DNA from 2 places in the Staphylococcus ureilyticus genome. Region 2 is predicted to be linked to the other one. Evidence: riboswitches for the same ligand, from Rfam matches in the RefSeq annotation. Region 2 holds a riboswitch; the other holds the start of a gene.

Region 1 (12,588 bases), 270 kb from region 2:
GCTATTTAGCAATATCTTTTGCGTATGGATGAATAAATTTTTTAAATACGTTACATAACATATAGACAATATATAAAATTATATACAAATAATTCAAAATAAACGTAATAAATCATGATTAATATAATGATGATCATTACAATGATTTATTTGATAAGAGCAAGTATGAAGTTGAAAGTGAAAGGGTGTTAATTTACATGTGGACAGTTGCAAAAATTCGGGCTGATTACGAAGGCTGGTGGTTATTTAGTGACTGGACTGATCATATCGTGGAACAATATCATTTTGAAAACTATGAAAAGATGCTAAATTACTATCAATCTATCATTGAAAATAGTAAAAAGCACTATGACAATTTTCTGGTTGGTAAATACAATATTCATGCATTTTATAATAATTGCGAATTAGGATTTTGTGAAGATTGTGATGAAGATTTACAGATTTTTTATAGTTATATTGTTTTAAATAATAATGAAGTTTATTATAAATTACCGATTGTTTAAGAAATTGTTTTTCCACAATTGCATTGCATTTTCAGCTATTATGGCTTATAATATGAGTCAAGCAATTGTTTTATTCCATATTGCAAAGAATATTGTAAGACAGATTTACACTGTGAAATTGTATTTTTTGTAATATGCGAATAATGCATATTGAATGAATATTAGTCTTGGAGGTTTCACATTTATGAAACAAGGTACAGTAAAATGGTTTAACGCTGAAAAAGGATTTGGTTTTATCGAAGTAGAAGGAGAAAACGATGTATTCGTACACTTCTCAGCGATTAACCAAGAAGGTTACAAATCATTAGAAGAAGGTCAATCAGTTGAATTTGAAGTAGTTGAAGGCGACCGCGGTCCTCAAGCTGCAAACGTTGTAAAACTATAATATAGATTGCAATATTGACTATAAAAAGAACCTTGTTAAAGGTTCTTTTTTTAATATATAAATTTTAAAATGTACTTTAAAAAGAGCTTTAATTATGATTGATTCTTTATATTATTAACAAGTTATTTTGTATCATTTATGATTAATTGTCGCAATGATTGTCTTTTTATAACTTCTCTAGCTTTACTATCTTTTAGAAAGAATACTGACGGTTTTTGCATTTGGTTGTAATTAGATGCCATGGAATAATGATAAGCACCTGTTGATAAAACAGCTAGATAATCACCGCGTTTAACGGTACTAGGTAACTTAGCATCCTTAATTATAATATCTCCAGACTCACAAAGTTTTCCAGCTATTGTTACAGTTTCATCATTTGGTTCATTTCTATTAACTAATAATGCTTCATACTGAGCATCATATAATGCAGTACGAATATGATCACTCATCCCACCATCAACTGATACATATTTGTTAACATTGGGAATCTCTTTTATTGTACCAACTTCATATAATGTTATACCGGCTTCTCCAACTATAGATCTACCAGGTTCTATTCCAATTTCTGGAAGAGGGTAGTTAAATTCAGTTGAAAATTCTTTTATCGCATCAGTAATTTCTGAAATCCCAGTTTCGATAGGGAAACTTACATCACCTTCAACATATTTAATACTGAAACCACCGCCTAAGTTAATCAGTTCAACCTCTATAGCATTTTCTTTTAACCATTGAATTACTATTTTTGCTGTTTCAATCATCGCTTCTGTGCCTTCAATTTGCGATCCTACATGAAAGTGAACACCTTTTAAATTTAAATGTTTCGTGTTTTTTACTTTTTCAACTGCTTGATTTGCCAATCCATGTTTAATTGACAAACCAAATTTACTATCTTCCTGACCAGTTTGAATAAATTCATGTGTATGGGCTTCAACACCAGGATTTAAACGTAATACGACATTTACCGTTTCACTCGCATATTTATCGATGAGTTCTATTTCTTCTAATGCATCAATAACGATATAGCCAACTTTGCTTTCTAAAGCATACTGTAACTCATGCTTTGTCTTGTTGTTACCATGAAAATGTATATGCTGTGGGTCAAAACCTGCTTCCAATGCCGTATACAATTCTCCTTCAGATACTACATCTAGTTCAAGACCTTCTTCTTGTACTAATTTCACCATTTGTAGACAAGTAAATGCTTTAGAAGCATATGAAATGTTATAGTTTAATCCACTTTTCTGAAAAGCAGTGTGAAATCGTTGCATTTGTGATCTGATTTGATGTTCATCGTAAACAATAGTAGGGGTTCCGAAACTTTGAGCTATTGTTTTAAGACTTGTACCTCCCATTGTTAACTCGCCACGATCATTATATTCTACTACCATAATTTATCTATACTCCTTTATTAGTGAGTCGTGATTCATTGCACTTAATTGTTCAGAATTCGCGCCAACACCTTTAAATGTAAACTCGTCAACACGAATATCATTATTATATAATATTACTTCATCTTGTGCATGCACGTTGTTATCAACTTCAACAAACATATGGCTCATCATCAACGCACGAATAGGGTAACGCTTGCCGTTGATAAGTGCCTCATGTTTTGCTCTTGATTTAAGAATACCATCTCCATAGCCAATATCAACTACTGCTAATTTTGTGTGATTATGCGTAGCTTCGAATGCAAAACTATAGCCACAATAATCACCCTCATTTACTTCACGAACTTGGATAACATTACCTTTAACGGTCAGTGATTGTTCAATCTCATTTACATCAATCGTTTGATAAGGTCTAGAACCGTAAAGCGCAATGCCAACGCGCGCATGTGTATGGTTATCAAACACACCGTTTTCCCTATAATAACTTGCACTGTTTTGTGCATGTATCATTTCAAAGTGATAACCTTCGTCTAATAATGCGTTAACAATCTCTAACCAAGCTTTACGCTCTTCATGATATTCTGATACATCAAATTCATCTGCATATCCAAAGTGAGTCCATAAACCTGTAATACGCATTTTATCTTTACTTTCATCTTTCATATGATGGTGCAACACTTCTTTTATTTCATCTATACTCTTCAAACCTGAGCGATGCAGTAAATTTTCAAATTCTAAATGAACTTGAATACCTTGTAAATCTTCAATATGTTCATAATAGAAATTTAACGAGGGTAGGGTCATTTGAATTTGATAATCTCGCACTTTATCAAATTCATATACTGCATTCATTAAGAAAATCGTTGCATTAGGGGCTAATTGTCTTATGCGAACTGCTTCTCTTAAGGAAGTCGTACTAAAAGTATTAATACCAGCTTCTAAAAATTGCTGTACTGCAAACTCCAACCCATAATGATAGGCATTATTTTTAACTACTGCCATAATTTGATTGTTTTGGATTACTTTAAGCACATTATTGTAAAATCGTTGAGTGTCAACAAACCAAACTGCGGTCATTGTGATTCCACCTCACTATAGGATTTTAAAATCGCTTCATAATAATCTGCAATTTTAATCAACATATGTTCATTAAAATTTAAAAGGGCAGTATGCAAACCTGTGACAAAACCTTTTGTCTCGTCTCGTACACCGACAAAAATAAAATAACTAGGTGCAAGTTGACTATAAAAGCTGAAATCCTCGCCAAATAAGTATGGTGTAGGTTTATCAACTATTGTTAAGTTAGCGATGTTGAGACCATTTTCAATATGTTTACGTAATTCAGGTGAATTATATGTTGGTGGATAGCCCTCTTCAAATTTCACTTCACAATCAACGTCAAATAACAATTTTACACTTTCAGCAATTTTGTGCATTTGCAGTTTCACAGTTTCCAAATCATGGACATCATAAGTTCTAATAGTGCCTTCTAAATAGCCATTGCTTGGTACTGTGTTTATGGCTTCTCCGGCTTCAAAATGACCCATATGTACAATATTTCTCTTTAAGCCATTTAAATGGAATTGTTGTATCTGACCCACTTGACTTAAAACATGCTGCAGCGCTTCTCCAGCAGAATGTCCTTGTTCTTTATCCGCAACATGACTTGATAGACCAGTTAAATAAAAACGATACTCTGTAGCACTTGCTGTAATTTCTTCATCACGAATTACAACTCGACCTTCATCCTCAAAAGGCATCACGTGGATACCAAATATAGCTTCGATAGGGTATTTATCAAAAGCGCCTGCACGAATTAAACGGTTTGCGCCACCTCCTGTTTCTTCAGCTGGTTGAAAGATAAATACAATATTTTGAGGCAATGTGCCTTGATCAGCCATAGACTTACAACGTTTAACAAATAACATTAATGCAGTTGTATGCCCATCATGTCCACATGCGTGCATGACATGATCTGTTTTACTTCGATAAGAGACATCATTTTCTTCATAGATAGGCAAAGCATCTATGTCTGCGCGATAAGCAATCGTATGATTACCATTACCTGGTAGATAAGCAATCAAACCTGTTTCCAATGGACGATCGTATTGGACACCAAGTTCATCTAAAAATGTTGCAATATATTTAGTGGTTTCAAATTCATGGAGGCTTAATTCTGGATGTTGATGCAAATGACGTCTATGCGTTGTAACAAATTCTAACTCATTCATTAAAATCAAATCCTTTTAGTTATTATAATATGTATTAATATAAAAAATGCTTATTTATGTATAAAAAGGAGGTTAGACGATTTTATAGTTACAAATTAATATATACATTAATAATAAATGAATACATTAGTAATAAAATGTTATATCGTCTAAAACCTCCTACAAATATTAAAAATTCAGTTTTTATGATCTATCTTCTTAATTCAGTATTAATCGTTTAATTTTCTTAGTGCTGAAACGATTTCTCTTTTTGAATCTTCAACTTCACTTGTTTGCTTAATTACTTTTGCTGGTGTTCCAGCAACCACAGAGCCGGCAGGGACATCTTGCGTAACGATTGCACCAGCTGCAACAATAGAGCCTTCGCCAACGCGAACACCTTCAAGTATTACAGCATTTGCACCAATGAGTACGTCATCTTCAATGATCACAGGTGATGCACTAGGTGGTTCAATTACGCCAGCTAATACTGCACCAGCTCCAACGTGAACGTTTTTACCTGTAGTAGCACGACCACCAAGTGTTGCGTTCATGTCAACCATCGTTCCTTCGCCGACTACAGCACCAATATTGATCGTAGCACCCATCATAATCACTGCACCATCTTCAATCGTAGCTTGTTCACGAATAAATGCACCAGGTTCTATACGTGCATTCGTATTAGTTAAATCTTTCAATGGAATTGCTGAATTACGACGATCCATCTCAACTTCTAATTCATCAATCGCTGATTGATTTTTTTCATAAAATTGTTTCCAATCATCCGCTTCACAAAAGATTACTTTAGAGTCAGGTCCACCAAACACTTTAAAGTTATCAGGAAATGTTACTTTATCAAACTTACCATTCACATAAACTTTAAGAGGTGTAGATTTCTTTGCATCACTTATATATTGAATAATTTCTTCTGCCGTTAAATGTTGTACCATAATTTTTTCGCTCCTTAAAAGTTATAAATTATCAAATGTATAAAAATCATTTGATTTATTAATTAATTTTTCTGCTGCACCAATCGCTCCATTGGCAAAAATATCTTTTGATTGAGCACGATGGGCGATTTCTATTGTTTCATCAGTACCTGCAAATAACACATCATGTTCACCAACAATCGTACCACCACGAATTGAATGGATACCAATTACATCTTGTGTACGTTTTTCATCTAACTCATGTCTGTCGTAAACTGGCGTTGTTTTTTCACGTAATGACTCAATGACATCATAAAGCTTTACTAATGTACCACTGGGTGCGTCCACTTTTTTATTATGATGTGCTTCAGTTAGTTCAATGTCAAAATCTTGAAGTAGGGGAACTGCAGCTTCCAAAATTTTAGTTAAAGCATGAACTCCATAACTCATATTTGCACTGAAAAATACTGGCATTTTACTACTTAATTCTTTTAATTTTGCAATAATTTTTTCTTTTTCTCCAGTTGTTGCGATAACTAATGGCAAATTAAATTCATCATCTAATAAAGGCAACAATAACTCTGGATTTGAAAAATCAATTGCAACATCGGCATCTTTAACGTCTGAAATACATTGGAACGTTGGATAAGGGTATGATTTAGATGAATTAGGTACAATCACACCTTCAATTTGATGTCCTTTTGCTTCAGCTAATCTTGCTACACGTTGATTCATGGCACCATAGCCTATTAAAACAATGTTCATGTATTGTCACCTGCTTTAAATTGTTCGTATGCTTCTTCTAACGTTTGACGTTCTGCATCTTGCAGTTTCACTAGTGGAAGGCGTACTTCATAATTACCAAACCCTTCAACGGCTGTTAATGCTTTGATAGGAATAGGGTTAACATCAACAGCTAATGCATCTAATAGCGTTTGTATAGGTTGAAATTGTGAATTGATATCTTTTCCACTTTGTTTTGCATCGAATAATGACTGGAATGCATTAGGAATTACATTTGCAGCGACAGAAATGACACCGTTACCACCTTTTTCAAAATAATCTACCACATTATCATCATTACCGCTATACAAAGCAAAATGATTTAAATCTAAACGTTTTTTCAATTCATCCATATATTCAAAATCATTAGTAGCATCTTTTATCGCTACAATATATTCATTATCACTTAATGTTTCAACCGTTTCTGGATTAATAGTCATATTCGTACGTGAAGGTACATTATACAAAATGACAGGTAATTTTACTGCATTAGCTATCGTTGTAAAGTGTTCAATCAATCCACGTTGATTTGTTTTATTGTAGTAAGGCGTGATTAACATAATACCATCTGCACCAATTTCTCTCGCACGTACTGAAGCTTGAATAGATTTTTGAGTATTATTCGTACCTGTGCCAGCAATCACTGGTACTTTGCCATCTACATAATTAACAACTGTCTCTAATACTTGATCTTTTTCTTCATCAGTTAATGTAGGGTTTTCGGCTGTTGTACCATTAACCACGATACATTTCGCATTATTTTCTAATAAATATTTTACATGTCTTCTAAGGGCGTTTAAATCAACTTCGTTGTGTGTGAAAGGTGTTGTCAAAGCAACACCTACACCTTCAAAAATATGTCCCATTTTATCTTACTCCTTTCAAACTCATTACTTGTTCTAAAACTTGCACTGCATTTAAAGCAGCACCTTTTAGTAAGTTATCTGAAGTACACCACACATGGAAAGTATTATCTAATGAATCATCTCGACGAATCCTACCAACAAATATTTCATCCTTACCAGTTGCATTTATCGCTAGTGGATATTCATTTTGTTCTGGATTATCAATCAGTACGACACGTCCATCATTGTCAAAAAGCTGCTGAATTGCTTGTACTGAACTTTCGCTTTCAAGCGTAACGCTCATATGCACACTGTGACTATCTTGAACAGGCACACGCACACAAGTTGCTGTTACTTTCAAATCTTCATCTTTTAAAATTTTTCTTGTCTCATCAATCATTTTTTGTTCTTCTTTTGTATACCCATTTTCTAAAAAACTATCGATATGTGGTAAAACGTTATTATAAATAGGATGTGGATACGCTTCAGGTGCTTTACCATTCGCACCTTCAGATAAATCTTGTCTGCCTTTTACACCAGACCCTGAAACGGCTTGGTATGTTGTATAAGCTACACGTTCTAATCCAAATGCTTCTTGCAATACTTTTAAAGGTACAACCGATTGAATGGTAGAGCAATTTGGATTAGCGATGATTTTTCTTTTTAATACAGGTTCATTAACTTCAGGTACAATTAAATCAATGTCATCTACCATTCTCCATTGACTAGAATTATCAATAACAATGGCACCAGCTTGTTCAAAAATAGGGGAGAAATGGGCACTGGTACTTCCACCGGCACTCATTAAAACATAATCATAATGTTCACTTGCAGCTTCTTCAGTTAATTCTTTAACCGTATATGTTTTGCCTTGAAATTCAATTTCTTCTCCTGCTGAACGCGCTGAAGAAAACAATACTAATTCATCAAATGATATGTTTTTACGATCTACTGTTTCTAACATTTTTCTTCCAACTAAACCAGTTGCGCCTGCTATTGCTAATTTTGTCATATATTATACACTCCATTTTCATTTTAATAAGTTTGCTAAAATTAATTATATTTAGAAAATTCAGATATCAAAAGTTTGATACAAGGCATGAACTGCGCGTTCACCATTTTCAGAATCTATTACACATGAAATACTTATTTCGGATGTGGTGGTTTGATAAAATGCAATATCATTTTCAATCAATGTTATAAATGCTTTTGAAGCAACACCAGACATATCTCTCATACCAGAACCAATTAATGAAAGTTTAACGTATCCCTCATTTATCTTGAAGTCTAAAGCATTAAACCTTTCTTTTAAGTCATCTAAGATGTTTGTTATTTGAACAGCATCTGTATCTTTTATCGTGAAAGACATTTGTAACCCTTCCAAATTAACGATTTGAGAAATCATATCGACATTGACTGATCCTTCTTCTAAATGGTTGAATAAATCTGTCAGTAATCTATTATCCGGTAGGGGATAACTAATTGTAACATGTTGCATATGTTTATCTAATGCAACACCAGTAACTGCTTTTTTTTCTAATAATTCTGCTTGTGACATAATCCATGTTCCTTTCACATTTGATAAAGTTCTTCCTAAATACAAGGGGATGTTATAATTTTTCGCTAATTCAACGCTTCTCGTTTCAAGTACGCCTGCACCTAAAGCGCTCATTTCCATCATTTCTTCATACGAAACATACGACAGACGTTTCGCATCTTTGTAAACCCGTGGGTCAGTCGCATATACACCATCTACATCAGTGTATATCTCACAAGTCGTTTGGTTACTTGCAGCTAAAGCTACAGCAGTGGTATCTGAGCCACCACGACCTAAGGTAGTTACTTCTAATTCATCATTTACCCCTTGAAATCCTGCTACCACTAGTACATCGTTACTTTCAAAAGCTTGTTCAAATGTACTTGGGTCGATTTCAGCAATTTTACTTTTTAAATGATGACCAACCGTTTTGATTCCTGCTTGATATCCAGTCATCGCTTTTGCATTTATACCGATGTCATTTAATACCATCGATAAATAGGAAACGGTCTGTTGTTCACCAGTTGTTAATAACAGGGCCAATTCTTGATCTTTTGGTGTCGTAGTAAGTGTTGAAACATTAGCCATCAGCTCATCTGTTGTTTTACCCATTGCACTTACAACAACGATAAGTTGCTCACCTTCATCAACTCTTGTTTTTAACATGCCTGCTATATTTTTAATTTTAGTAAAATCACTTACTGAAGAACCACCAAATTTCAAAACACTTCTTTCCAATTCCATATCCTCCTCATTTGATAGGGGAGAATCACAGTGATATAAAAAAGAACAAGTCCGGAATGCGAACCTGTTCTATAATTTATATACAAGTGATGCACTCCATTATTTTAAAATAATGACAGACTCTTAGCTCTTAACCATAAAGTCCAACTTGTTATAAGCTGCTATTATAACTGTTTCGGCATCTCACCCTTTCAAAATTAGCTGCTAGCAGACAGGTTCTTCTAAAATTTACTAATGATTGATGCGCCTCATCAAAACTTATTTAATTTTTGTTTATGAATCATATTATACATATGCTTATATGTACTGTAAACCGCTTTTACAAAGTTTTTTTAATTTACTGAAAAATTAAACGTTTTTATAAACGTTTTGCTAATTAAGTGTAATTTATATACTTTTAAAAAGAACTAAAATATTAAACTTTTAAAATTTATGAGCTTTCTCTTTAAAATTCTTCATATATGGCTGGATCTTGGTCTTTACGTCTACCATCTACACGTGTTAATGCGTTGATTTTCTCAATGTCATTATTATCAAGGGAAAAGTCAAAAATATCAATATTTTGTAATTGTCTTGATACTGTTGTAGATTTCGGAATAGGTACAACACCATTTTGAACATGCCATTTTAATATAACTTGAGGAATAGTTTTATTATGTTTTGTGGCAATTTCAACAAGGTTTTCATCATTGATAACACTAGAAGCACGACCTAATGGACTCCAAGCTTGAGTAATAATTCCTTTAGAAGTATTGTACTGAACCAATGCTTCTTGATTGAAGTATGGATGTAACTCAATTTGGTTCACAACTGGCAAAACGCCAGTTTCTTGTTGTAGTGTATCGATATGTTCTGGTAAAAAGTTACATACACCAATTGATTTTATTGAGCCAGCTTTTTGTGCTGCAATCATTGCTCGCCAAGCTTCAACATACTTTCCTTGTTTGGGATTAGGCCAGTGAATTAAATATAAATCAAGATAATCTACACCTAGACGATAAATTGATTCCTGAATTGCAGTCAGTGCATCGTCGTAAGTTTGATAACGACCAGGTAATTTTGAAGTAATCATAATTTGTTCACGTGAAACTCCACTCATCTCGATTGCTTTACCTACAGTACCTTCATTCTCATAATTATAGGCAGTATCTAACAAACGATAACCTTGTTCTAAGGCATTCACAATCGCATGTGTGCCATGCGCACCATTTAACTTATATGTACCAAAACCAATTTGAGGAATTACTTGTCCATTTAACATATTTAACTGTTCCATTTGCATACCTCCATAATGAAATATGTATTTGATTATATTATGCTTAATCATTTATACCTAATATTTAGACTCGTAGGGGGAAGTTACTATAAACAAAAAAGCTAAGATATGTTAATATCTCAGCTTTTAACGTATGATTTCAATCATTGATAATATTTTGCATTTATTTTTAATAACGCGATTTACAATCTGAATTTTTGAAATATACAATACGTATCATCAATTCAATATGATACTTTATATATCGCTTTGTATTTTTAAAGGGTTATTTACTTAATACACCAGTTTCTTGTAAATAAGCTTCATAAGATATTTCTTTTGATAAACCACCAGTAGGGTTTAAGTCAATTACTCGGTTTGCAATTGTATTGATAAATTCAAAGTCATAAGATGTGAAAATCATAGAACCTTTGAAATTTTTCAAACCATCATTTACTGCAGTAATACTTTCTAAGTCTAAGTGGTTTGTTGGTTCATCTAGCAATAGAACATTCGCGCTAGATAACATCATTTTACTTAACATACAGCGTACTTTCTCTCCACCAGATAAAACACTAGCTTTTTTCTTAACTTCTTCGCCACTAAATAACATACGACCTAAGAAACCTCTTAAGAATGTTTCAGTTTGTTCATCTTCAGGTGCATATTGACGTAACCAATCAACTAAATTCATATCTACACCTTCAAAGTAGTCAGAGTTATCTTTAGGGAAGTAACTGCGGGAAGTTGTGACACCCCATTTTACTGATCCTTCGTCTGGATCCATTTCACCTGCAAGTATTTTAAGTAAAGTAGTTTTCGCAATTTCACTATCTCCAATTAAAACCGCTTTATCATTAGGGTTCATTGTGAATGAAATATTGTCTAACACTTTATTACCATCAATCGTTTTTGATACATTTTCCACAAATAGCAAGTCATTACCAATTTCACGTTCTGGCGTAAATTTTACGTATGGATAACGGCGTGAAGAAGGTTGAATATCGTCTAATTCAATTTTTTCTAGTTGTTTTTTACGACTTGTTGCTTGTTTAGATTTAGATGCATTTGCAGAGAAACGAGCAACGAAATCTTGCAACTCCTTAATTTTTTCTTCTTTTTTCTTATTTTGCTCTTGTGCCATTTTCATTGCTAATTGACTTGATTGATACCAGAAATCATAGTTACCAACATAAACTTTTATTTTTCCATAATCTAAGTCTGCAATATGTGTACATACATTATTTAAAAAGTGTCGGTCATGTGATACCACAATTACTGTATTTTCAAAGTTAATTAAGAAATCTTCTAACCAGCTTATCGCAGGTATATCTAAACCGTTGGTCGGTTCATCAAGTAGGAGTACATCGGGCTTGCCGAATAAACTTTGAGCTAATAATACTTTTACTTTTTGATTATTTTCTAATTCAGCCATTTTTTTATCTTGTAAATCAGCAGATATACCCAATCCAGATAATAAAGAACCTGCATCTGCTTCGGCATTCCAACCGTCCATTTCAGCAAATTCGCCTTCTAATTCTGCAGCCCTGATTCCATCTTCATCACTGAAATCTGGTTTCATATAAATCTCATCTTTTTCTTTCATTACTTCATATAAACGTTCATGACCTTTAATCACAACATCTATCACACGTTCATCTTCATAAGCAAAGTGATCCTGTTTTAAGATTGCTAAACGTTCGTCTTTTCCCATAGATACATGACCTGATTGTGCATCCAACTCACCAGATAAAATCTTTAAAAATGTTGATTTTCCAGCACCGTTGGCTCCAATCAAACCATAACAATTTCCTTCTGTAAATTTAATATTTACATCCTCGAATAATTTACGATCACCAAACCGTAAACTTACATCAGTAACTTGTAACATGCATTTGCTCCTTTACGTTAATCTACCGGACAAATTATAACACACTTAAGAAGGAGTTTCGACCATTCACAATGAGGTGATGCTTGTTTCTTTATAGCATGTTATAATAGTTAAGAAT
Region 2 (12,588 bases):
AGAATGGTATTAAGAATAGCGCTAAAAAATGAAAATATGAATGTAGTCGCGATTAATGCTAGCTATCCACCAGAAACAATTGCTCACCTAATCAATTATGATACAACACATGGAAATTTCGATTTAAAGGTAGAACCTATTGAGAATGGTATAAAAGTTGATGAACGTGAAATAAAACTTGTTGCTGACAGAAATCCAGAAAATTTACCATGGGGCGAACTTGATGTAGATATTGTAATTGAAGCTACTGGTAAATTTAATCACGGTGATAAAGCAGTCGCTCATATTTCGGCTGGTGCTAAAAAAGTGTTGTTAACAGGACCATCTAAAGGTGGAGATGTACAAATGATTGTTAAAGGTGTGAATAATGATCAATTAGACATTGAAAAATATGATATCTTTAGTAATGCTTCTTGTACAACGAATTGCATTGGGCCTGTGGCAAAAGTACTTAATGACCAATTCGGTATTCAAAATGGTTTAATGACAACAGTGCATGCTATTACTAATGATCAAAATAATATTGATAATCCACATAAAGACTTAAGACGTGCGCGTTCATGTAATGAAAGTATTATTCCTACTTCGACTGGAGCGGCTAAAGCACTTAAAGAAGTTTTACCTGAACTAGAAGGCAAACTACATGGCATGGCTTTAAGAGTGCCGACTAAAAATGTATCATTAGTTGATTTAGTGGTTGATTTAGATACTAACGTCACAGTAGAAGAAGTTAATGAAGCTTTCAGAAATAACACATTAGAAGATGTGATTGCGACTGAAGATGCACCGCTTGTATCTATGGACTTTAACACAAATCCACATTCAGCCATTATTGATACACAAAGTACAATTATTATGGGTGAAAATAAAGTGAAAGTTATAGCTTGGTATGATAATGAATGGGGTTATTCAAATAGAGTTGTTGATGTTGCCGAAGAAATTGGTCAATTATTAAAAAATAATGTATCAACTGTTGTTAATTAATAGCCTAATTACTGTAAATATTTAATGTGGTTACTGCTTTGTTATTGCGTATCCAAGAAAATTAATTTATTGTTAACTTATATCTTAACCTCTCTTTAAAGTGAATGTGTATTTTCACTTTGAAGAGAGGTTTTATTTTAAATATGAATGGTTAAGTGTATTTATTATAAATAAATAGCGTTATTGTGTAATACCATTCTTTTGTGGCATAACGATTTATAGTATAATGAATGGTAATCAAATTGAGAGGGTGGTAATTCGATGAAATGCCCGAAATGTAGTTCAACGCACTCTCGCGTTGTAGATTCACGACATGCTGATGAAGTTAATGCGATCAGACGTAGAAGAGAATGTGAACAATGTGGCACAAGGTTTACTACGTTTGAACATATTGAAAAAAGACCGTTAATCGTTGTCAAAAAAGATGGCACACGTGAACAATTTTTACCTGAAAAAATACTCAATGGTTTGGTGCGCTCATGTGAAAAAAGACCTGTGCGTTATCAACAATTAGAAGATATTACTAATAATGTAGAATGGAAATTAAGAGATGAAGGACGTGCCGAAATTTCTTCAAGAGAAATAGGGGAACACGTCATGAATTTGTTGATGCATGTGGATCAAGTTTCTTATGTGCGATTTGCATCTGTTTATAAAGAATTTAAAGATGTTGATCAACTATTACAATCAATGCAAGGAATTTTAGCAGAAAACAAACGGAGTGATTCTTAAATGGGATTACAGTCCTATGATTATGGTTTAAGACCACAAGATGATTTCCACGTGTTGCGTCATTTTTATTTAAATCATAAACATTTAGAAATACTTAATAGATTATTTACGCCAATGATTGGCTCAAATGCTATTGGTTTGTATCATTATTTGAATCAGTTCGTAGAATTTGAACAAGATGTTGTGTTGACACATTATATTATTATGAATGAATTAAAAATAAACTTACTTGAATTCAGAAAGGAAATGGATTTGTTAGAAGGCATTGGATTATTAAAATCTTTTGCGCATCATTCTAAACAACACTCTTCTTTTGTATACAAGCTTGTACAACCACCATCAGCAGAGCAATTTTTTAATGATCCTATGTTATCTGTATATTTATATAGTCAAGTAAGTAAGCAACGCTACTTGCAACTGAAATCACATTTCGAGGATCAAATGACCATTGACTTAAGTCAGTACAAAGATGTGACGCGCACATTCATTGATGTGTTTAAAGTGCCTAACAAAGCACTGACTGAAGATACACAGATGATTGAAAGTGAAGAAACTTATGGTGGTACAGATTTATCTAATGTAAATTTTGATTTTGAAGTACTTTATGATTTATTACAAAATCATTTTATTAGCACTAAAATAATTGATAGTGAAGCTAAAGCATTGATCACACAGATTGCGACTTTATATGGTTTAACACCAGAAGCAATGAAACGCATTATTTTAAAATCAATCACTAGTGCACAAGAGCTCTCTTTTGAAGAAATGCGTAAACATGCTAGAACCTATTACCTCATAGAACATGAGCAACAGCTTCCAAAATTAAAGGCTAAAAAATCAAATTATATAGATGGTGTCAGCACGGAAAAAAATAATATAACAGAAGATGATTCAAATCATTGGTTAAAACAATTAGACGAAACTAGCCCCATCGATATGCTTGCTTCGTGGTCAGAATCTGAACCGACGACGCAGCAAAAGTATATGGTCGAAGAATTAGTTGAAAGAGAACAACTACCATTTGGTGTAATTAATATACTTTTGCAATTTGTAATGTTAAAAGAAGACATGAAACTTCCTAAAACTTATATCTTTGAGATTGCATCAAATTGGAAAAAGAAGGGTATCAAAACTGCAGAAGAAGCGTATCATTATGCTAAAAAGATGAACCAACCTACAACGAAACAGTCAAATCAAACTAAAAATGGTAGTTATAAACCTAAACAACTCGTTTCTAGGGAAATGACACCTAAATGGCTAGAAGAACGAGATAGTAAAGAAACGAAAAATCAAAGTTTAGAAGAACTTAATAATCCAGATGAAGATGAAGCGTTAAAAAGAGACCGTGAAGCGTTGTTAAAACGTTTGAATAGTAAGCGAGAGGAGGAATAATATATGAAGTCTTTCAATCATATTATGGGTGACTCTAAGGATTTAAGTCAGCGAATTGAAAAGATAAAAAAAGATGTTATCAATGATCCAGATGTCAAAATGTTTTTAGAGACACATCAATCAGAAGTAACTAATGCAATGATTGATGAAGATTTGAATATTTTACAAGAATACAAAGATCAAGAAAAACATTATGATGGCCATGCTTTTAAAGATTGTCCGAACTTTGTTAAGGGTCATGTGCCTGAATTATATGTAGAAAATCAGCACATAAAAATTCGTTACCTACCTTGTCCATGTAAAATCAAACATGACGAAGAAAAATTTGATGCCCATTTAATTGCTTCACATCATATGCAACGAGATACATTAAATGCGAAATTAAGCGATATTTATATGGACAAAAGAGATCGTATAGATGTTGCAATGGCAGCAACCGATATTTGTGAAAAAATAGTAGAAAAAGCGCCCCAAGTCAAAGGTTTATATATACATGGTCCTTTTGGAACTGGAAAATCATTTATATTAGGTGCGATTGCCAATGAATTAAAAGTAGAAAAAGTGCCTTCTACGATTGTATATCTACCAGAATTTATTCGCACTTTAAAAGGTGGATTTAAAGATGGCAGTTTCGAATCAAGGTTAGCGAAAGTACGTGAATCACATGTGTTAATGTTAGATGATATTGGTGCTGAAGAGATTACACCTTGGGCAAGAGATGAAGTAATTGGCCCATTACTTCATTATAGAATGGTTCAAGAATTACCAACGTTTTTTAGCTCTAACCTAAGCTTTGAAGAATTAGAATATCATCTTTCTGTTACGCGCAATGGTACTGAAAAAACAAAAGCAGCTAGAATAATGGAAAGAATTAAATCGTTAGCAACACCATATTTTTTGGAAGGCAAAAATTATCGTAACGATTGAATTATTAAAAAAATGTTGTATAATATAATTAAATCTAAATCAAGCGAAATAAAATGAAGACATGATAGATAATTTCATACTTCACAGAGAACCAATGTGTGATGAGAATTTGGTAAGTATCATTATCTGTTACTACTTCATGATAGATGTTCTAATCAACATCCGGCTCAAGACCGTTAACTTATGTAGAGTAAAGTATTTTTATCATTATAAAAATTACTTTAATTAGGGTGGTACCGCGAAGACCTCGTCCCTTTTAGGGATGGGGTCTTTTTGTTTTACGTTTGTAATATGACTATTTCGTGATGATTTAAGGCAAGTATAAATAGGAGGAATTTAAATGGATCAAATAAATATTACTTTTCCAGATGGTAATGCGAAAGCATTTGAAAAAGGAACTACTACAGAAGAGATTGCACACTCAATCAGTCCTGGTTTAAGAAAAAAAGCTGTAGCAGGAAAGTTAAATGGACAAATGATTGATTTAACAAGACCAATCGAAACAGATGGTGAAATTGAAATAGTTACACCTGGTAGTGATGAAGCTTTAGAAGTTTTGCGTCACTCTACTGCACATTTAATGGCACAAGCTTTAAAGCGTTTATATGGAGATGTGAAATTTGGTGTGGGTCCAGTCATTGATGGTGGATTTTATTATGATTTTGATATGTCTGAAAGCGTGTCATCTGATGATTTTGAAAAAATAGAAAAAACAATGAAGCAAATCGTCAATGAAAACTATCCTATAGAACGAAAAATAGTATCGAGAGATGAAGCGAAAACATTTTTTGCTGATGATCCGTATAAACTAGAACTAATAGATGCTATTCCAGAAGATGAAAATGTTACTTTGTATTCGCAGGGTGAATTCACTGATTTATGTCGTGGTGTTCATGTACCATCAACTTCAAAAATTAAAGAGTTTAAACTTTTATCAACTGCAGGCGCATATTGGCGTGGAGATAGTGATAATAAAATGCTTCAACGTATATATGGTACTGCTTTCTTTGATAAAAAAGACTTAAAGGCACATCTTAAAATGCTAGAAGAACGCAAAGAACGTGATCACCGTAAAATTGGTAAAGAATTAGAACTATTCTCAAACAATCAATTAGTAGGTGCAGGTTTACCATTGTGGTTACCGAACGGTGCAACAATTCGTCGCGAAATTGAACGATATATTGTAGATAAAGAAGTAAGCATGGGTTATGATCACGTGTATACACCAGTGATGGCAAATGTAGATTTATATAAAACATCAGGACACTGGGATCATTATCAAGAGGATATGTTCCCAACTATGAAATTAGATGAAAATGAAGAAATGGTGTTAAGACCTATGAATTGCCCTCACCATATGATGATTTATGCGAATAAACCACATTCATATCGTGAATTACCAATTCGCATTGCTGAATTAGGTACAATGCATCGTTATGAAGCAAGTGGTGCTGTTTCTGGATTACAACGTGTTAGAGGAATGACTTTAAATGATGCACATATTTTTGTAAGACCAGATCAAATAAAAGAAGAATTCAAACGCGTTGTTAATTTAATTGTCGATGTTTATGAAGACTTTGGATTTGAAAATTATAAATTCCGCTTAAGTTACAGAGATCCTGAAGATAAAGAAAAGTACTTTGATGATGATGAAATGTGGAATAAAGCAGAGAGTATGTTGAAAGAAGCGGTTGATGAACTAGGTTTAGCATACGAAGAAGCTATTGGGGAAGCTGCCTTTTATGGCCCTAAGTTAGATGTTCAAGTACAAACAGCTATGGGTAAAGAAGAAACGTTATCTACGGCTCAATTAGACTTCTTACTACCTGAAAAATTTGAATTGTCATATATAGGAAAAGACGGGGAGCAACATAGACCTGTAGTCATCCATCGTGGTGTTGTTTCGACAATGGAGCGCTTTGTTGCATTTTTAACAGAAGAAACTAAAGGAGCTTTCCCTACGTGGTTAGCACCAAAACAAGTTGAAATTATTCCAGTAAACGTTGACTTGCATTATGATTATGCTCGACATTTACAAGACGAACTTAAATCACAAGGTATAAGAGTCGAAATAGATGATCGAAATGAAAAAATGGGTTACAAAATCAGAGAAGCACAAATGCAAAAAATCCCTTATCAACTTGTAGTTGGGGATAAAGAGATGGAAAATAATGAAGTGAATGTTAGAAAATATGGTTCTCAAGATCAAGAAACGGTTGAAAAAGAATCATTTATTTGGGATTTGGTAGATGAAATCAGACTTAAAAAACAAAGATAACCTTGAAAGTAATGTTGAAATCATGTATATTGAATTTTAGTGAAATAAAAAAATAAAAAAATTGAGTTAGAGGTTGCGTTTTTAATCAGTAACAATCTGTAAGCTATTTGGAGCGTATGTAGGATTTGTGAAAGGTAAAAATGCCGAAATCAAAAGTGACCATTTTTCACTATTGGTTGGGTCAGTTTTCGAAAGAGACTGGACTGTCACATATGTGATGTGCTACCTATATAAATGCTATGACTAAAATGGTTGCATATCTAATAGGTATGTAACCATTTTATTTAGGTTTAAGATTATTATTCATACTAAAACGGGAAATTTATAGCAAATTGGTTAAATAACATGTATATTCCGATGTAAAGGTTATTAATAACTATAAAAGTATAATTATAATCGCATAGTAAGTTGGCCTCTAAGTTTAAAGGAAAGGGAGCATCTATGGCAAAAGAAGTAAATCAAAATAATGGAGTTAAAAGAGGGCTAAAAGATCGTCATATATCCATGATAGCAATTGGTGGTTGTATTGGTACTGGTTTGTTTATGACTTCTGGTGGTGCAATTCATGATGCAGGTGCCTTGGGTGCATTACTTGCATATGCAATTATTGGAGCAATGGTATTTTTCCTTATGACATCTTTAGGAGAAATGGCTACTTATTTACCTGTTTCTGGTTCATTTAGTACTTATGCTACGCGTTTTGTTGATCCATCACTTGGATTTGCATTGGGATGGAATTATTGGTTCAACTGGGTTATTACAGTTGCTGCAGATGTTACGATTGCTGCACAAGTGATTCAATATTGGACACCTCTTTCGGGTATACCAGCTTGGAGTTGGAGCTGTCTGTTCCTAATTATTATATTTGGACTAAACGCTTTGTCTGTTAGAGTTTATGGTGAAAGTGAATACTGGTTTGCATTAATTAAAGTTGTTACAGTTATCATTTTTATTGCCATCGGACTACTTACTATACTTGGAATTATGGGTGGAGAATTCGTAGGTTTTGACACATTTTCTAAAGGCGGTGGCCCAATTCTTGGTGACGGCTTAGGTGGTAGTCTACTGACAATTCTTGGTGTATTCTTAGTTGCAGGCTTCTCATTCCAAGGTACTGAATTAATCGGTATTACAGCTGGTGAATCTGAAAATCCAGAACGAGCAGTACCTAAAGCAATTAAACAAGTATTTTGGAGAATATTGATTTTCTATATATTAGCAATTTTTGTAATTGGTATGTTAATACCGCATGATAGTCCATCTTTAATGGGTGGTGGCGATGATATTGCTACCTCACCATTTACACTTGTATTTAAAAATGCTGGATTAGCATTTGCAGCATCATTTATGAATGCCGTTATCTTAACATCGGTATTATCTGCTGGTAATTCTGGAATGTATGCATCGACTAGAATGCTATACTCCATGAGTAAAGACAAATTAGCATATCCAGTTTTTGGTAAAACAAATAGAAACGGTGTACCGTATGTATCGTTAATTACGACAGCTGTGATTGTCGTGGGTATCTTTGTATTGCAACATTTGAGTGGTGATGCTTACGAATATATTGTTGCTGCAAGTGGTATGACAGGTTTTATCGCTTGGGTAGGTATCGCAGTTAGTCATTATAGATTCAGAAAAGCATTTGACAAGCAAAATTATGATAAATCTAAATTAAAATACAAAGCTAAACTATTCCCATTTGGCCCAATCTTTGCTGGTGTCCTTTGTGTGTTAGTCATTATTGGACAAGACGTTGATTTTATCCAAACAGGTGACTTTAACCTGAACCGATTTATTATCACATATATGGGTATTCCAGTATTTCTAGCATTCTTTATTTATCATAAATTACGTTATAAAACGAGAATGGTACCATTAGAGAAAGTGAACTTACGACAAGACATCGATATGGACGAAATTAAACATAATTAAAATAAACTGTTGACTTATTTGAAGATAGTTGCTAAGATAGGTAATGTTGAATACGAAACGAACCAAGTAGAAGCTCCCGCTTCTCACCTGTAGCGACGCTAAATGCAGTTGGCAGGTCTATATATACATGAAAATATCATGTGTAGAGAAGAGCGGGTATATTATATACTCGCTCTTTTTGCTTGGGATAATTTCGTAAAAATCTTGGAGGTGTCAACCATAGCAAAAGATCAGACTCAAGTTAACGAAAAGATTCGCGCAAAAGAATTACGTTTGATAGGGCAAGACGGAGAGCAAATTGGTGTTAAATCAAAATCCGAAGCCCTAGAAATGGCTGAAAGAGTAGGTTTAGATGTAGTCTTAATGGCTCCAAACGCTAAACCACCTGTTGCAAGAATTATGGATTACGGTAAATACAAATTCGAACAACAGAAAAAAGAAAAAGAAATGAAGAAGAAACAAAAAACAATCAACCTTAAAGAAATTCGCTTAAGTCCAACAATTGAGGAACATGATTTCCAAACTAAATTGAAAAATGGACGTAAGTTCTTAGAAAAAGGCGATAAATGTAAAGTTTCTATTCGTTTCAGAGGACGTGCGATTACGCATAAAGAAATTGGTCAACGAGTTTTAGAAAAATTCGCTGAAGAATGTAAAGATATCGCAACTATTGGGCAAAGACCTAAAATGGACGGTCGTCAAATGTTCATTATGCTTAACCCAATAAACGAAAAATAATATTAGATAATACAGGAGGAAATGAATCATGCCTAAAATGAAAACACACCGTGGAGCTGCTAAACGTGTTAAAAGAACTGCTTCAGGTCAATTAAAACGTTCAAGAGCTTTCACTTCACATATGTTTGCAAATAAAACAACTAAACAAAAACGTAAATTACGTAAAGCTTCATTAGTGCACAAATCAGACATGAAACGTGTAAAACAATTATTATCTTATAAAAAATAATTGACGATATAGCCTGAGAAACGGCGAAAAATTTAAGAATGTACACATTTTAAGGAGGAATTTATTATGCCACGAGTAAAAGGTGGAACAGTAACAAGAGCGCGTCGTAAAAAGACGATTAAATTAGCTAAAGGTTACTTTGGTGCGAAACGCACATTGTATAAAGTTGCAAAACAACAAGTTATGAAATCAGGTCAATATGCTTTCCGTGACCGTCGTCAAAGAAAACGTGACTTCCGTAAATTATGGATTACACGTATTAATGCTGCAGCACGTCAACATGACATGAGTTATTCAAGATTAATGAATGGTTTGAAAAAAGCTGATATCGATGTAAACCGTAAAATGCTTTCTGAAATCGCGATTTCAGATGACAAAGCTTTCGGTGAATTAGTAGCAAAAGCTAAAGAAGCTTTAAAATAATTTTTAAATAAAGCCTGGGACACCATATTGTCTCAGGCTTTTATGTGGTATTGGAACTGCGTAAATACTTTATGATAGATATGCTTGTGTTAATACTTTTATAAGGTTAATGATTTAGATTCAAAGCTTAAAATATTAGATGATTAATAATTTACCTGCGAATAAGCATTTTGCTATTAGTATTGTTTTGAGATACGTGAATGTTTTGATAAAATGACAAGGAAGTCACATATGAAGGAGAAACTAATGTCTAAATTTGACGAAATGATTACGGTAGTACCAAGAAAAATTTTATTTGATAATGAAAATAATCAGTTTAATGGATTTTTAGATAAAAATTCGAACAAGGGACAAGACATTTTTGAAACACTATCGAATTATGAAATTAAACGACGTGGTGATATGGAAGAAGATCCAAGTTATAAACAACTTATTTCGTATTGCATTTTAGAAAATGAGCACGATGAAATATTAGTTTATGAACGACTCTCAGGTGGCGGAGAAACACGTTTGCATGGCCAGTCTTCGATCGGTGTTGGTGGCCATATGAATGACGTTAAAGGTGCTGAATCTATTAATGAAGTGCTTAGAGTGAACGCTCAGAGAGAATTAAATGAAGAAGTAGGCCTTTCTGAAAGTAAATCACAAAATTTAGCATACATAGGCTTTATCAATGATGATACAAATGAAGTTGGTGAAGTACATTTAGGTGTTGTGTTTAAGATTAATGTTAACAGCAATGATGTAGAAGCAAAAGAGACAGACACTTTAAAAATTAAATGGGTCAACCATAACAAGATAGACAATTATGGTGACTTTGAAACATGGAGTGCGCTCATTTTACAGGCAATACAATAGAGGTGTTGATTAATGTCTGATATTATTCCATTTCCGAGATCAAAAGAAAAGTTGATTAGAGAAATTAAACAAGCTTTTAATGAAAATAATTTAGCACAAGCTTATCAGTTGTTTGAGTCATTAGAAGCTCAGTTCGAACTTGATGAACAAATGGCTTTATTAAAATGTGCGATGCTTTTTAAAATGGAACATTATTTAGAGTTACGTGAAGAAGCAATCATTCTATTAAAACAAGGTATATCTAATTATGATGATTTAATGATTTATTATGTTAAAAGTTTAAATGGTTTAGGACAATATTTTGAAGTTGTTGAAATTATTAATCAAATCATAGATGAAGTCAATGATCATAAGACTAGAATGGAATTGTTTCCAATCAAGGAATTTGCTTTAGGCCAAATTGATAAACATAATGAACATGCAGCTCAAATGCTACAAAGTTTTGATATATTAACACTTAAAGAACAAGTTAACATTATGCTGACGCTCATAGATCATAGTCAATATCGTTATCAAGATACAGTGATTCATTTGTTGAATGAGCTGAAACTCGCACCCAATGTCGTAACTATTATGTTGGAATACTTGCGTTTTGCAAAAAATAATCAAACGAGTTCTATTCATAAATATGGACATGAAATCAATGTGATTCCACGGAATCTTGAAGGGCTAGAACAAACTTTATTTAAAACTGAAGTTATACCTAACGTTCTGAAGCAACTTGAAGATGGTGCAGCACAACAACTTGTAGAAGAAGCACTTCATATGCTGAATAATCATGCCATTTTACTTTATCCATTAAATGTTGAACTCATTGCAACAAAGGAAGCTTGGATAGAAGGTTATACAAATTATTTCAAATCAATGTTAGGTTTAGAAAGTATCGATGAAACGAATCATGTGCTTGCATTCATTGAGTCGTTAGATAAAGAAAAATAAGTAGTTTTATCATTAACTCATGTGAAAAATGGGTAATGGAGTTAAGAGGTAATATAAAATTATAATAAATTTCAACTTTTTATTAATTATTCATATAAAATTCATAATTTGTGTCGAGCTTTGACGTGTGCTATAATAATGAAGTTGAAAAAATAAAATAGGATAATCATGGAGGTTTTTATACATGACAGCAACTTGGGAAAAAAAGGAAGGTAACGAAGGTGTTTTATCTGTTACTGTTCCAGCAGAAAAAGTAGACAAAGCAATTGATCAAGCTTTCAAAAAAGTGGTTAAACAAATTAATGTGCCGGGCTTCCGTAAAGGGAAAGTACCTCGCCAAATTTTTGAACAACGCTTTGGTGTAGAAGCATTGTATCAAGATGCAGTTGATATCTTATTACCAGAAGCGTATGGTGAAGCTATTGACGAAACTGGCATTAAACCAGTTGATCAACCAGAAATCAATGTAACATCAATTGAAAAAGGTAAAGACATGACATTTGAAGCAAATGTTGTAGTTGAACCTGAAGTTGAACTTGGTGATTACAAAGGTTTAGAAATTGAAAAACAAAATACTGAATTAACTGAAGAAGAAGTACAAGAATCAATCGATCATCAACTTGGACATCTAGCAGAAATGGTTGTTAAAGAAGATGGTGCAGTTGAAAATGGTGATACGGTAAACATTGATTTTGATGGTTATGTTGATGGTGAACAATTTGAAGGTGGACAAGCTGAAGGCTACGACCTTGAAATTGGTTCAGGTTCATTTATTCCAGGTTTTGAAGAACAATTGGTTGGTGTTAAAACTGGCGAAGAAAAAGATGTTAATGTAACATTCCCAGAAGAATACCATGCTGAAGAATTAGCTGGAAAAGAAGCTACTTTCAAAACAAAAGTTAATGAAATCAAATATAAAGACGTTCCAGAATTAAATGATGAAATTGCAAACGAATTAGATGCAGAGGCTAACTCAGTTGATGAGTATAAAGAAAACTTACGTAAACGTTTAGCTGAACAAAAAGCTACAGACGCTGAGAATACTCAAAAAGAAGAAGCTATTAATAAAGCTACGAATAACACAACAATTGATGTTCCAGAAGCGATGATTAAAACTGAGTTAGACCGCATGGTTCAAGAATTTGGACAACGT

What was found. A riboswitch is a leader RNA that binds a small molecule or an ion and turns the genes downstream of it on or off. The one in region 2 is predicted to bind lysine.
Region 1: it holds a riboswitch for lysine, as region 2 does, so the genes downstream of both, MUA21_RS05760 (aspartate kinase) here and MUA21_RS07135 (amino acid permease) in region 2, are expected to answer to the same signal.

What each region holds. Positions count from the first base shown of each region.
Region 1 covers NZ_CP094825.1:1,176,205-1,188,792, reverse strand. The annotation lists gene msaA (regulatory protein MsaA) at 198-503, shown strand; gene cspA (cold shock protein CspA) at 688-888, shown strand; gene lysA (diaminopimelate decarboxylase) at 1,011-2,276, opposite strand; gene MUA21_RS05790 (alanine racemase) at 2,280-3,353, opposite strand; gene MUA21_RS05785 (amidohydrolase) at 3,350-4,507, opposite strand; gene dapD (2,3,4,5-tetrahydropyridine-2,6-dicarboxylate N-acetyltransferase) at 4,717-5,436, opposite strand; gene dapB (4-hydroxy-tetrahydrodipicolinate reductase) at 5,458-6,180, opposite strand; gene dapA (4-hydroxy-tetrahydrodipicolinate synthase) at 6,177-7,064, opposite strand; gene MUA21_RS05765 (aspartate-semialdehyde dehydrogenase) at 7,066-8,055, opposite strand; gene MUA21_RS05760 (aspartate kinase) at 8,116-9,324, opposite strand; lysine riboswitch at 9,406-9,584, opposite strand; gene MUA21_RS05755 (aldo/keto reductase) at 9,770-10,600, opposite strand; gene MUA21_RS05750 (ABC-F family ATP-binding cassette domain-containing protein) at 10,866-12,470, opposite strand.
Region 2 covers NZ_CP094825.1:1,443,699-1,456,286, reverse strand. The annotation lists gene gap (type I glyceraldehyde-3-phosphate dehydrogenase) at 1-984, shown strand, start outside; gene nrdR (transcriptional regulator NrdR) at 1,246-1,716, shown strand; gene dnaB (replicative helicase loading/DNA remodeling protein DnaB) at 1,717-3,108, shown strand; gene dnaI (primosomal protein DnaI) at 3,112-4,035, shown strand; gene thrS (threonine--tRNA ligase) at 4,376-6,313, shown strand; lysine riboswitch at 6,373-6,546, shown strand; gene MUA21_RS07135 (amino acid permease) at 6,755-8,248, shown strand; ribosomal protein L20 leader region at 8,307-8,435, shown strand; gene infC (translation initiation factor IF-3) at 8,459-8,986, shown strand; gene rpmI (50S ribosomal protein L35) at 9,015-9,215, shown strand; gene rplT (50S ribosomal protein L20) at 9,282-9,638, shown strand; gene MUA21_RS07115 (NUDIX domain-containing protein) at 9,885-10,496, shown strand; gene MUA21_RS07110 (type 1 glutamine amidotransferase family protein) at 10,509-11,435, shown strand; gene tig (trigger factor) at 11,620-12,588, shown strand, end outside.